3 regions of the Massilia sp. KIM genome follow, and region 3 is predicted to be linked to each of the others. Evidence: riboswitches for the same ligand, from Rfam matches in the RefSeq annotation. Region 3 holds a riboswitch; each other region holds the start of a gene.

Region 1 (4,048 bases), on a different contig from region 3:
GCTGGCCCTGCAGCTCGCCGGTCGCGCCCACCACATAGTCCCTGGGCAGGGTGAGGCTGACGTCGAAGCTGCCGAAGTCGGCGTAGAACTCGGAGTTCTGGTGGAACTCGTGGGCGTTCCAGCGCGGGGCGGTGGCGCCGCGCTCGCCCGGCAGTTCGAGCACCGCGATCTTGGGGAACCACTGGGCCACCAGGTGGAAGCTGCCGTGGTGGCCGGTGCGCGCGACCACGCGCGGCAACTGGGTGGCGAAGCCGATGTCCAGGGTGGTGCTGGCGCCCGGCGCCACCGGCTGGGGCAGGTCGAGGCGCACGACGGTGCGGTCGGTGGCGGGGCCGCCGTCGGGCTGCACGAAATGCCAGGGCACGGCGGCTGCGCCCTGGCGCACTGCGCCCAGGGCGATATAGCCCCATTCGCCCTCGTTCAGGGCGAGGCCGCTGCGAAAGCCCTCGCCGGCCAGGCGCTGCTCGGTGAAGAAGGTGCTGCCCATGCCCTCGAAGGCGTTCATGTAGAGGTGCAGGTAGACGCTGCGCACCTCCTGCGCGCTGCGGTTGCGCCAGGTGAGCTGCTGCTGGCCGCTGACCAGGTGCTTGACCGGGTCGAGCGTGGCCGCGATGCGGTAATGGACCACCCGGTCCGACAGGGTGGCGTGCTCGCCGCTGCGGATGCCGCCCCAGGCCTGTGGGCTGCTGGGCGTGGCGACGGCGGCGGCGTCGGACGCCGCCAGGGCGATGCCGTCGGACGAGGCCGGCGGGGCCTTCGCGGGAGGCGCCCCGGTCTGCCAGGCCAGGGCGAAGCCGGCCAGGAGCAGGGTGGCGGCAGCGAAGCCGGCGGCGCGCCGGCGCATGAGGGTCTGCATTGCTGGGCTCTCGATCTTGTCTTGTCGTTAACGCATGACTATAGCGAGAAGCTTGCTCTGGTCCAAGTTTTTCCGACGGAATGCGCAAAGCGCGGGCTGGAAGGCAGGATCGGCCGACGCGGGCCGGGCTTGGCAGGGTTATAATGCCCGCCGTTCTGGTGCCCGCGCAGGCTCTCCGCCTGCGCAGTTAAACGGGAAACACGAGGCCGCCGCGCTCCGCGCCGCGGCCAAGGTGTGCTGCCCCCGCAACGGTCAACAAGCGTCGCCGCCCCCGGCGACAGGCCGCCTCGACAACCACTGTGCCCGCGCATAGGAAGGTGAGGCAGTCGGTCTTGCCAGCCCGGATACCGGCCAGGACAGGTGAACGGCCGCGCATGGAGATGCGCGCTCGTTCGTTGACGCCGGACTGCGGGGACGCAGCGACGGCGGATTTTTTCGAAGAATGCATCCGACATGAATCTTGCTGCTGTAACGCGCGGCGCGCCGGCCCTCAAGCCGCTCGCCCTGGCCTGCGCCATCTCCCTTCCCGCCCTCGCGCCCGTGCTGGCCCAGGACGCCCTGCCTTCTGTGCTGGTCACAGGCGCCCGCTTCCCGGTGCAGGCCGCCCAGGCCCCGATCGGCGCCACCGTGATCACGGCCGAGGAGATTCGCCGCGCCGGCGCCAGCGACGTCAACGCGGCGATCCGCAAGATCGGCGGCGTCTATGGCCGCCAGAGCCTGGACGCCTCGCCCGACTTCGCCCTCGACCTGCGCGGCTTCGGCGCCAACAGCGCCCAGAACCTGGTGGTGATGGTGGACGGCGTGCGCCTGAACGAGAACGAGCTGGCCACCACCGTGCTCTCGACCATCCCGGTCGACAGCGTGGAACGCATCGAGATCACGCGCGGCGGCAGCAGCGTGCTGTACGGCGAAGGCGCGACCGGCGGCGTGATCCACATCATCACCCGCCGCGCCGGCGAGGCCGGGACCCGCGGCTCGCTGTTCGCCGAAGGCGGCCAGTTCCACCACCGCGACCTGCGCGCCAGCCTGGCCCACGGCGCCGGCCCCTGGTCCTTCGACGCCGCGGTGAACGACCGCGCCACCGACGGCTACCGCGACAACGCCAACTTCGAGCAGACCGCCTTCAGCGGCGGCCTGCAATACGCCTGGGCGCCGGGCAGCCGCGCCGGCCTGCGCGTGGAAAGCGCGCGCGCCGATTCGCGCTTCCCGGGCTCGCTGAGCGAGGCGCATTACCTGGACAATCCGCGCGCCAGCTTCACCCGCAAGGACTACGGCTCGCTCGACAGCGACCGCGTCAACCTCTTCGTCGAGCAGCGCGCCGGCGCCTTCGACCTGGCCGCCGAACTCTCGCACCGCAAGCGCGAAGTCGAGGCCAATTACCACTTCACCGTGGCCGGCGTCGAGACGCTGTCGCGCTCGACCTACGACGCGAAGCAGACCCAGTTCTCGCCGCGCCTGCGCCACAGCGCGCAACTGGGCGGCCAGCGCAACGAGCTGGTGGCAGGCGTCGACCTGGTGCGCTGGGAGCGCGACACCGTCTCCGACTTCTCGCTCGGCGATGCGCGCCAGGATTCGAAGGCATTCTACGTACGCGACGAGCTGCGCTGGAACGCGCCGCACAATGCGCGCCTGGCCGTGGGCGCGCGCCACGAGAAGTTCGAGAAGACCTATTCCGACCCGCTGGCCTTCCCGGCGGTGGCCGGCGAGAAGCGCGAGCAGTCGCTCAACGCCTGGTCGCTGGAGGGCAGCATCGACCTGCTACCGGGCCTGACCGTGTTCGCCAAGGCCGGCCGCAGCTACCGCATCCCGAACGTGGACGAGAACGCGCTGCGCGCCACCCTCGACGTGCTCCAGCCCCAGACTTCGCGCGACCTCGAGCTGGGCCTGAGCGTCGGCGGCGCCGTGCAGCAGCTGTCCGCGCGCCTGTTCCGCCACCGCCTGCGCAACGAGATCTTTTACGACCCGACCATCGGCTGGGGCGCCAACACCAACCTCGATCCGACCCGCCGCCAGGGCGTGGAGATCGAGGCCTGGCGCCAGTTCACGCCGGCCTGGCGCCTGAGCGGCCAGTGGCAGTACGTGCAGGCCGAGTTCACCGGCGGCCCCAACGCCGGCCGCGAGATGGTGCTGGTGCCGAAGAACGTGCTGAGCGCGCGCCTGGCCTGGACACCTGGCCGCGAACAGAGCGCCGACCTCGGCGTGCAATGGGTGGACAGCCAGCGCTACGGCAGCGACTTCAGCAATACCTGCGGCGCGCGCATCCCGTCCTACGCCACCGTGGACGCGCGTTACGCGCGCCGCCTGGGCGCCTGGGAAGTCGCGGTCAGCGGCCTGAACCTGCTGGACCGCGACTACTACAGCAACGCCTTCGGCTGCCGCTCGGGCATCTACCCGAGCGACGGACGCCAGCTGAAGCTGTCGGCGCGCTACGACTTCTGAGGCCGGCCATGCGATCGCGCCTGCTTACGTCCTTGCTGCTCGCCTGCGCCCTGGTCCCGGCCCAGGCGGCCGTCAGCGTGGTCGACGACGCCGGCCGCACCGTCACCCTGGCCAGGCCGGCGCAGCGCGTGATCGCGATGGCGCCCCACGTCACCGAACTGCTGTTCGCGGCCGGCGGCGGGCCCAAGGTGGTGGGCGCGATGAATTACAGCGACTACCCCGAGGCCGCGAAGAAGCTGCCCCTGGTCGGCAGCAACACCCAGATCGACGTCGAGAGCCTGCTGGCGCTCAATCCCGACCTGGTGGTGGTCTGGCACAGCGGGAACACCGCGCGCCAGATCGCCCAGCTCGAAAGCCTGGGCATCCCGATCTTCCGCAGCGAGCCCACACGCCTGGAGCAGGTCGCCACCAGCCTGGAACGCCTGGGCAGCCTGCTGGGTGCGGAGGCGGCGGCGAACAAGGCCGCCGCGGACTACCGGGCGCGCATCGCCGCCCTGGGCGCGCGCTATGGCAAGCGCTCCCCGGTGACGGTGTTCTACCAGGTCTGGGACAGCCCGCTCTATACCCTCAACGACGCCCAGATCGCGAGCGACATCATCCGCCTGTGCGGCGGGCGCAACGTGTTCGGGGAGCTGAAGACGGTGGCGCCCCAGGTCGGCGTCGAAGCCGTGGTGGCGCGCGACCCCGAGGTGATCCTGGCCGGCAAGCGCTACGATCCGGCCAACCCCGGCTTGAAGCTGTGGCAGGCCTACG
Region 2 (4,048 bases), on a different contig from region 3:
GCAAGGCGGTCGAGGAGGCGGCTCAATACGACCTGCACGGCTACTGGGTGACCTTCGCGATCCTGGCAGTGCTCTTCGTGTTCTTGCAGGGGCTCGGTGTGCTGTTCGGCTATCGCTGGGGATTCGCGGGCGAGAACAGCAAGGCAGCTTACAAGGCTTTGGGCAAGGGAAAATTCCTGACTTATGCGGACGTTCGCGCCGCCTCCCAGCAGTACATCGACAAGGCGCAGAACCAGCTCGAAAATCTTCAACAGCGGATGATCCAGCATCACGCGGACAAGGGTACTGGTGTCGCGGTGCATCCGAACAAGAGTTTCCTCGAGTTCCTCGACTCCACGGATCGCGAGGAGACCGATTACCGCACCAAGAAGCGTGCTGCGCTTCATGAGGAGCAGCGCCGTCTCGACGAGGAACGCGAGCGCGCCCAGGCGCACAAGGCAAGCAAATCCGCGCTTAACGCTGGTACTGGCCTTGCTGCTGCCGAGCTTGAGACACCCGTGGCGCGCGCCGGCGATGTTGGCCGCGCCATTAGCGAACTCGATCGCCTCGGGGACGATACCCAGGCCAAACGCGCCTATCTGGACACTCTTCCGGAACATGTATTCGCGGAAGTCAAATTGGTTCTCCAGGAACGCAAGGAGAATGCCGCCGCGCAGGCAAAGAAACAGCGCGCGGCCGAGATCGAGGACTTGCTGTGAAGCGCGCCTTCGCGTTCGCGCTGAGCCTTGTGTTTGCACAAGCCTGTCCTGCCGCGGAGAACGTGGTGCCGAGCTGCTACGACAGCAAGCTGGGTGTCGCGCCCGCGTCAGCGGATACCGAGCTGTTCGTGTTGGTAGACCAGACGACCGTGTTTGACAAGACTCTGCAGCAGCAGGTGGCAGACAATGTCCGTGCATTCATGACGGCCGGCAATGCCTACTCGTTGCTGACGTTTTCGGCTTTCTCGCAGGGCCGTTACGTGCAGCTCCTTAGCGCCGGGACGATCGAGCCGTCGATCCCTGCCGTGGCGCGAGACGATATCTCGAAACCCCTTCTGGCGCGGTTCGATGCGTGTTCCAAGCGACAGCCCATGGTCGCGATGCAGGCGATCGGCACCGGCTTGCGTGGCGCCTTCGACATGGCCAGCACGGATCTCGCCAAATCCGACGTCCTGGCATCGCTGAAATCCATCTCGACGCGGGTCAGGAAGTCGGGTGCAAGGCGCAAAATCGTGCTGCTCGCTTCGGATATGCTGGAAAACTCCTCGGTGACCAGCTTTTATGGACCGAAAGGCGCTTCGGTACGCCAGATCGATGCGGACCGGGAGCTCAAGCTCGCAGCCGACAATGAGCTGATCGCAGACTTTGGCGGTGCGCAGGTGTACGTGATCGGCGCTGGATTGTTGCCTGAAGAGTCGGGCAAATCGAAGAAGTATCGGGATCCCAAGACCCTGCGCGCGCTGGGCGCATTCTGGAACGCCTATTTCAACAAGTCCAACGCGACACTTGTCGAGATGGGCCAGCCGGCCCTGCTGAACCAGATTCCGGCCCGCTGAACGCGGATAGCTTGCGGCGCAAAGCCCACTCCTTGCAGGGAGTGGGCTTTTTTTTCGAGAGAGCATGGCGGTCTTGCCCGGATAGTGGCGAGGTCCACCACGGACATGTACAATCCGGCAATAACGTGAACGGTGCCCTTCCGCTAGTCTGCGGGAGGGTGAAACGGGAAGCCGGTGACGCGCGGGATGTCCATCCCCGCCAGTCCGGCGCAGCCCCCGCTGCTGTAGGCCCGACGACCCTGGACGACCGCCACTGTGCATCCGCACGGGAAGGCAAGGACAGGGAAGGATGAAGGCAAGCCAGAAGACCGGCCGCTCGCGATGCACATTGCAGGGCCCGGGGTGTGGCCTTGCCGGTTGGCGTTCCGTTCTCTTCGCATGCTTCGATTCCATGCCGCGCTTCCTGCGGCGCGGCCGCGAGCCCGGATCGCCTGGTTTTCCCTGCGCGCCTCGCGTGCCTTGCCGGTTGACGTCCAATTGAGCGCTCGTCCTGTCGTCCGCGCCTTCGCGGTGCTGCTATGCCTTCTGTCCTGCGTGTCCGCGCAGGCCGCCACCCTGTTCGCCCTGGTCACCGAGCGCGCCGCCCCGACCGCCGTCGAGGCCGCGCACCGCCACCTGGCCCGCCATCCGCGCGACCGCATCCTGCTGCGCACCCCGGCCCAGTTCATGGCGGCCAGCGAGCGTGAAGTAGCGCAGTGGCTGGGGCGCGCCGACAGCGTGCTGGCGGTGTCGGTGTTCGGCGATCCCGCCCGCCGCCTCAAGGACGCGCTGGCGCGCCATGCCAGGCCAGGCGCCGAGATCCTCGCCTTCAACGGCGAGGCCAGCCTGAGCCTGGTCACGCGCGGCCGCCACGGCAGCCTGGCGGGCTTTCCGGCCGAGACCCTGCGCCAGTTGTCGACCGAAACCCCGCCCCAGGACGCGCTGCAGGCCGCCACCGCGCATCCGGCCGCCGCCCGGTGGCTGGCCGCGCGCCGCCTGTGGCAGGGTGGCGGGGTCGATAACACCGAGGCCCTGCTGGCCCAGCGTCTTGCCCCGGGCACGCCGCTGGCCGCGCCGCGTCCGGAACCCGCCCTGCGCCTGCGCGTGGGGCAGCGCGAGCTGGCCGACGCGGCGGCCTGGGGCAGGGCGGCGGAGCTCGGCCTGCAGGACAAGCCGACCGTGGTCGTGCTCGACCTGTCGAACATGGATGGCGTGGTGCCGGCCGCGCTGTGCCGGAGGATCGAGCGGCAGGGCCAGCCCTGCGTGCAGCTCCTGACGCGCTGGGGCGGCGCCTCGCGCGAGGCGCTCGAGCGCCTGCCGCAACTGGTCACGCCCGCGCGGCCCGCGGCCCTGGTGGTGCTGCAGGACTTCGTGGTCGGCGCCGCCGAGGGCCGCGAAGCGGTGCAGGAAGCCTTCAAGCGCCTCGACATCCCGGTGTTCAAGGCGATCCGCCTGTCCGACCGCACGGCCATGCAGTGGCGCCTGTCGCCGGACGGCCTGCCGCCCGATTCGGTCCAGTACCGCGTCGCCCTGCCCGAGCTGCAGGGCATCGGCCAGCCGATTGTGGTGGCGGCCCTGGGCCAGGCCAGGCGCGATCCGCTGACCGGCATCGAGAACCGCCCGCCCGTGGTGCTGGACCAGGAGGCCGGCCGCATGGCCGCGCGCGTCGACCGCTGGCTGGCGCTGCGCGCCAAGGCCAACCGCGACAAGCGCCTCGCCCTCATCTACTACAACCACCCGCCGGGCCGCCAGAACATCGGCGCCGACAACCTCGACGTGGCGGCCTCCCTGTTCGAGATGCTGCATGCCCTGAAGGCGGCCGGCTACACGGTCGGCGAGCTGCCCGCCACGCCCGAGGCCCTGCTCGACCGCATCATGGCCCACGGCGTCAACCTGCCGGAGGACCGCGCCGCGCTGCGCGAGATGAACCCGGCGGTCAACGGCGTCTCCGCCGCGGACTACGCGCGCTGGTTCGCCACCCTGTCGCCCCGGGTGCGGGGCGAGATGCAGAACGGCCTGCTGGGACGCCTGCATGCGGAGGTGCTGGAAGCCGAGGCGGCGGGCGAGCGCGCCCTCGGCCGCAAGCAGGCCGCGCTGATCGTGAAGGAGCTGCTGCACCTGGTCGAAGGCGCCGACCACCCGCAGCGCGAAGCGGCCCTGCGCGACCTTGCGCTGCTGGACGAAGGCTACCGCGCCTGCCTGGACGAGCGTCCCGCGCGCGCCTGCGCCTCGCTCGCGCCCCTGCAGCGGCGCCTGGCCGGCTACCGCATCGAAGGCATGCGCGGCTGGGGCGCGGCGCCCGGCAAGGTCATGGTCGACGGCGGCCGCCTGCTGGTGCCCGGCCTGGTGTTCGGCAACGTCTTCATCGGCCCGCAGCCGCCGCGTGGCTGGGAAGTGGACGAGGAACTGCTGCATGCCAACACCAGCATCACGCCGCCGCACCAGTACCTGGCCTTCTACCACTGGGTGCGCGAGCGCTTCAAGGCCGACGCCCTGGTGCACGTGGGCCGCCACTCGACCTATGAATTCCTGCCC
Region 3 (4,048 bases):
CAACGACTCGGCCTTGCCCGCGGCGAGCTCGCGCAGCGCGCCCGGCATGTCCGCCAGCGGCACCCGGATTGAACCAATCATGCCCGAGAGCAGGAGGCTGGCAAAGGCGCAGGCCAGCAGCAGCCCGATGACGAGCAGGGCGTGCTGGCGCTGTGAACGGGCGGGAGGATGCATGCTTGGCCTTGTCGTATAGCCCCGTCAGTGGATGCCGTAGCGCAGGGCAGCGAACCAGGTGCGGCCACTGGTGCCGTAGCTGCGGGCGAGCTCGTACTGCTTGTCGGCCACGTTATTGACCCGCACCAGCAGCGACAGCTCCGGGGTGAACTGCCACGTAGTGTACAGGTTGAGCAGGCCGTAGCCGCCCAGGCGGCGCGCATTGGCCGCGTCGTCGTAGCGCTCGCCCGACAGCGTCCACTCGGCGCCGGCCTTCACTGTGCCGAAGCTACGGTCGGCGGCGAAGCTCGCATGCTCCTTGGCGCGGCGCGCCAGGCGCTTGCCGGTGGTCTCGTCGCGCGGGTCCTGCCAGTCCAGGTTGGCGCGCAGGTTGACGCCGGCGATGCGGGTGCTGCCGCCCAGGCTCACACCTTCGAGCTGGGCTTCGTTGACGTTGTAGGCGCAGCTGCGCACGGCGCGGTCCGGGCAGGGCGTGGCCGAGACGATCATGTCGGTCAGGCGGTTGCGGTAGTAGCGCGCATCGAGCTGGACCAGGCTGCCGTCGTAGCGCAGGCCGAGCTCGCGGTTGCGGCCTTTCTCCGGCCTGTTGGTCGGCAGGCCGTAGCCCGGGTAATACAGCTCGTTGAAGGTCGGGGCGCGGAAGCTGGAGCCGACGCTGGCGGTGGCGCGCAGGCCGTTGCCGAAATCGTAGCCATAGCCGGCGGCGCCGGTGTTCTTGTTGCCGTACACCGAGCGGTCGTGGCGTGCGCTCAGGTCCAGCAGGTGGCTGCCGCGCTTGGCCGAATAGGCGGCCGCATAGGCGTTGGTGATGCGCGAGCGATTGATCGCGCTGCTGTCGACTTCCTCCTTGCGGTGGCTGTAGAGCAGCTGGAGGGTGTCCGGGCCGATGGCGATGTTGTTCTGCCAGCTGAACTCGTCCTGCCGGGTATCGATCTGGCTGGCGCCTGAGCCCGCGGCGCTAGTGAAGTTGCCGCCCTTGTCTTCCGAGCGCGCGTATTGCAGGCTGCTGCGCCAGTTCGGCAGGATCTGGTTGGTCATGAACACGGCTGCGGTGTTCAGCTCCTGGTCCGTATAGGTGTTGAAGCTGGAGGCGCCGCTGTCGTACTCGCTGTACAGACGGCTGAGCAGGAACTGCGCGCCGATCTCGTGGCCCGGGGCCAGGGTCAGGGCGACGCGGCCGTTGGCGTCGCGGCGGCGGTAGCCGTCTTCGTCCGCGTTGAACGCGGTAACGCCCGGGCGGGTGGCCGAAAAGCCGTCCGCATCCTCGTAACCCGCGCCCAGGCTATAGCTGACGGCGTGCTCGCCGCTGGTCGCGCCGCTCACGCCGGCCTGCGCCTGGCGCGTGCCGTTGCTGCCGGCGCCGACCGACGCGCTGATCGCCTGGCCTGCCACGCCCTTGCGGGTAAAGATCTGGATCACGCCGCCGACGGCGTCCGCGCCGTACAGGGTGCTGAGCGGGCCGTACACGACTTCGATGCGTTCGATCGAGGAGAGGGGAATCGCGTTCCAGCTCGCCGCGCCCGTGGTCGAGGAGCCGATGCGCACGCCGTCGAGCAGGACCACCACCTGGTTGCTGTTGGAGCCGCGCAGGTAGACCTGGGTGGTCGTGCCGGCCGGGCCGTTACGGGTGATCTCGATGCCGCGCTGGCGCTGCAGGATGTCGGCAACGGAGCCGGCGCCCGAGCGCGCGATCTCCTCGGCATGGATGACGGTGGTGTCGGCGATGACGTCGGCTGCCTTCTGCGGCGTGCGGTTGGCGGTGACGACGACGGTGTCGACGGATTGCGCGGACGCGCAGGAGGAAGCGATGGCGAGCGCGAGCGACACTGCGGCCGCTTGCCGTGTTACGGGAAAATTCATGAACAGTTTTCTATCAATGGACAACCAGCCGACGTCCCCGTGGGCCAGATTGAACAGGAACGCGCCGCTGGCGCATTCCCACCTTTTGGCCGGTATCCGGGCTGGCAAGTGTGGCCGTCAGACCTTCCCATGCACAAAGCACAGTGGTCGAGGAAGACGGTTTGCCGCGTGACGCGGCACTTGCTTACCGTTGCGGGGGCAGCACACGTTGGCCCTGGAGAAGAGCGCCGTGTTTCCCGTTTAACTGCGCCTGTGAATACAGGCGCGAGCACCAAAACCCCGTCATTATACGGACTCGCGCCCAGCCTTGTCAGGCTTTCAGCATCGTCACTTCGGCGTAGGCGATACGGTGGGGTGTGCGGGCGGCGCGCAGCGCGGCTTCCTCGAGGCTGCCGCCCTGGCGCAGCGAGGACAGCAGGCGGATGGTGCCGGCGTGGCAGACGATGAGGGCGCGGTCGAGGCCCTGCGCGTGCAGGTCGTCATGGAAAGCGGCGACGCGCGTGGCCACGTCCATGACGCTTTCGCCGCCGCCAGGGCGGTAATGCAGCAGGTCGGCGTTCCAGGCGTCGACTTCCTCGCGCGGGATGTCGTCCCAGCTGCGCATTTCCCATGCGCCGAAGTGCATCTCGGCCAGGCGGGCATCGAACAGCGGCGCGGGCGAAAGACGGCGCGCGAGTTCGGCGCAACGTGCGAGCGGGCTCGCGTAGACCGGCAGGCCGTCGCGCGCATGGACCGACAGCGCCTCGACCGCCGCGTCGATGGCGCCATCGGCGGCAGGCAGGTCGCTGCTGCCATAGCACAGCCCTGCGGCGACCGCCGGCTGCGGATGGCGCACGAGGATCAGCTGCATGGTTCAGGCCAGCGTGCCCTGGCCGAGCGTGGCCAGCACCGCCATGTAGATGAAGACTTCGGCGAGCTGCTGGACGGCGCCAAGGCAATCGCCGGTGTAGCCGCCGAGGCGGCGCGCGAACTTGCGCGCCAGCCAGAGGGCGGCAAGCGTCGCCGCCAGCAGGGCGGCAGCGCAGGCGGCGACGCTCAGCAGGCCTAGCACCACCAGCGCTGCGGCGGCCAGCAGGACGGTGGCGAAGGCGATGGCGAACTCGCCCTTGCTCATGCGCTGGGCGAGCGGCTTGGCCTTGCCTTCGGCGCGCGCATATTCCATCTTCCAGATGAGCGAAGTCGCGGCCAGGCGCGACAGGGGATGGGCCAGCAGAAGCGCGCCGATGGCGCTGGACGGCGGCAGCATCGCCAGGGTGGTGCATTTCGCGATCAGGATGCAGACCACGCCGATGGCGCCATAGGCGCCGACGCGGGAGTCCTTCATGATCTCCAGCGCCCGCTCGCGCGTCATGCCGCCGCCCAGGCCATCGCAGGTGTCGGCGAAGCCGTCTTCATGGAAGGCGCCCGTGATATAGATGGTGGCCGCGGTGGCCAGCACGGCGGCGACCGGCGCGGGCAGGAACAGCCCCGCGGCCGCGTAGACCGCTGCGGCGATCGCACCGACCACCAGCCCGACCAGCGGGAAGTAACGCGAGGCGTGATTCAGCCACGCCGCCTCGAAGCCGACCCAGCGCGGGATCGGCAGGCGCGTGAAGAACTGCAGCGCGACGAAGAACAGGCGCAGCTGGTGCATTTAGTCGGCGCGATTGCTGACCTGCGCGGAGGCGAAGGTCGCCATCTCGTTCAGGAAGTTGGCGGCGGCGTGCAGCAGGGGCAGGGCGAGGGCGCTGCCGGTGCCTTCGCCCAGGCGCAGGCCCAGGTCGAGCAGGGGCTGCGCGCCGAGCTGCTCCAGCATCAGCTTGTGGCCGTTCTCGCCCGAGCAGTGCGAGAACACGCAGTAATCGAGGATGGCAGGCTGCAGGCGCGCCGCCACCAGCAGGGCGCTGGTGACGATGAAGCCGTCGATCAGCAGCACCTTGCGCAGCTCGGCGGCCTTGAGCATGGCGCCGGTCATCATCGCGATCTCGAAGCCACCGAAAGTCGCCAGCACGGCCAGCGGGTCGCTCGCATCCGC

Evidence for each region. A riboswitch is a leader RNA that binds a small molecule or an ion and turns the genes downstream of it on or off. The one in region 3 is predicted to bind cobalamin.
Region 1: linked by a shared signal. The riboswitch ahead of B0920_RS11015 (TonB-dependent receptor) and the one ahead of B0920_RS25145 (TonB-dependent receptor domain-containing protein) in region 3 are both predicted to bind cobalamin.
Region 2: linked by a shared signal. The riboswitch ahead of B0920_RS22755 (cobaltochelatase subunit CobN) and the one ahead of B0920_RS25145 (TonB-dependent receptor domain-containing protein) in region 3 are both predicted to bind cobalamin.

Annotation. Positions count from the first base shown of each region.
Region 1 is NZ_MVAD01000001.1:2,535,483-2,539,530, reverse strand. It holds gene B0920_RS11020 (M1 family metallopeptidase) at 1-856, opposite strand, end outside; cobalamin riboswitch at 996-1,227, shown strand; gene B0920_RS11015 (TonB-dependent receptor) at 1,310-3,295, shown strand; gene B0920_RS11010 (cobalamin-binding protein) at 3,304-4,048, shown strand, end outside.
Region 2 is NZ_MVAD01000004.1:34,935-38,982, reverse strand. It holds gene B0920_RS22765 (hypothetical protein) at 1-698, shown strand, start outside; gene B0920_RS22760 (hypothetical protein) at 695-1,534, shown strand; cobalamin riboswitch at 1,648-1,866, shown strand; gene B0920_RS22755 (cobaltochelatase subunit CobN) at 2,012-4,048, shown strand, end outside.
Region 3 is NZ_MVAD01000007.1:9,999-14,046, forward strand. It holds gene B0920_RS25140 (iron ABC transporter permease) at 1-174, opposite strand, end outside; gene B0920_RS25145 (TonB-dependent receptor domain-containing protein) at 199-2,034, opposite strand; cobalamin riboswitch at 2,104-2,325, opposite strand; gene B0920_RS25150 (histidine phosphatase family protein) at 2,345-2,884, opposite strand; gene B0920_RS25155 (adenosylcobinamide-GDP ribazoletransferase) at 2,888-3,667, opposite strand; gene cobT (nicotinate-nucleotide--dimethylbenzimidazole phosphoribosyltransferase) at 3,668-4,048, opposite strand, start outside.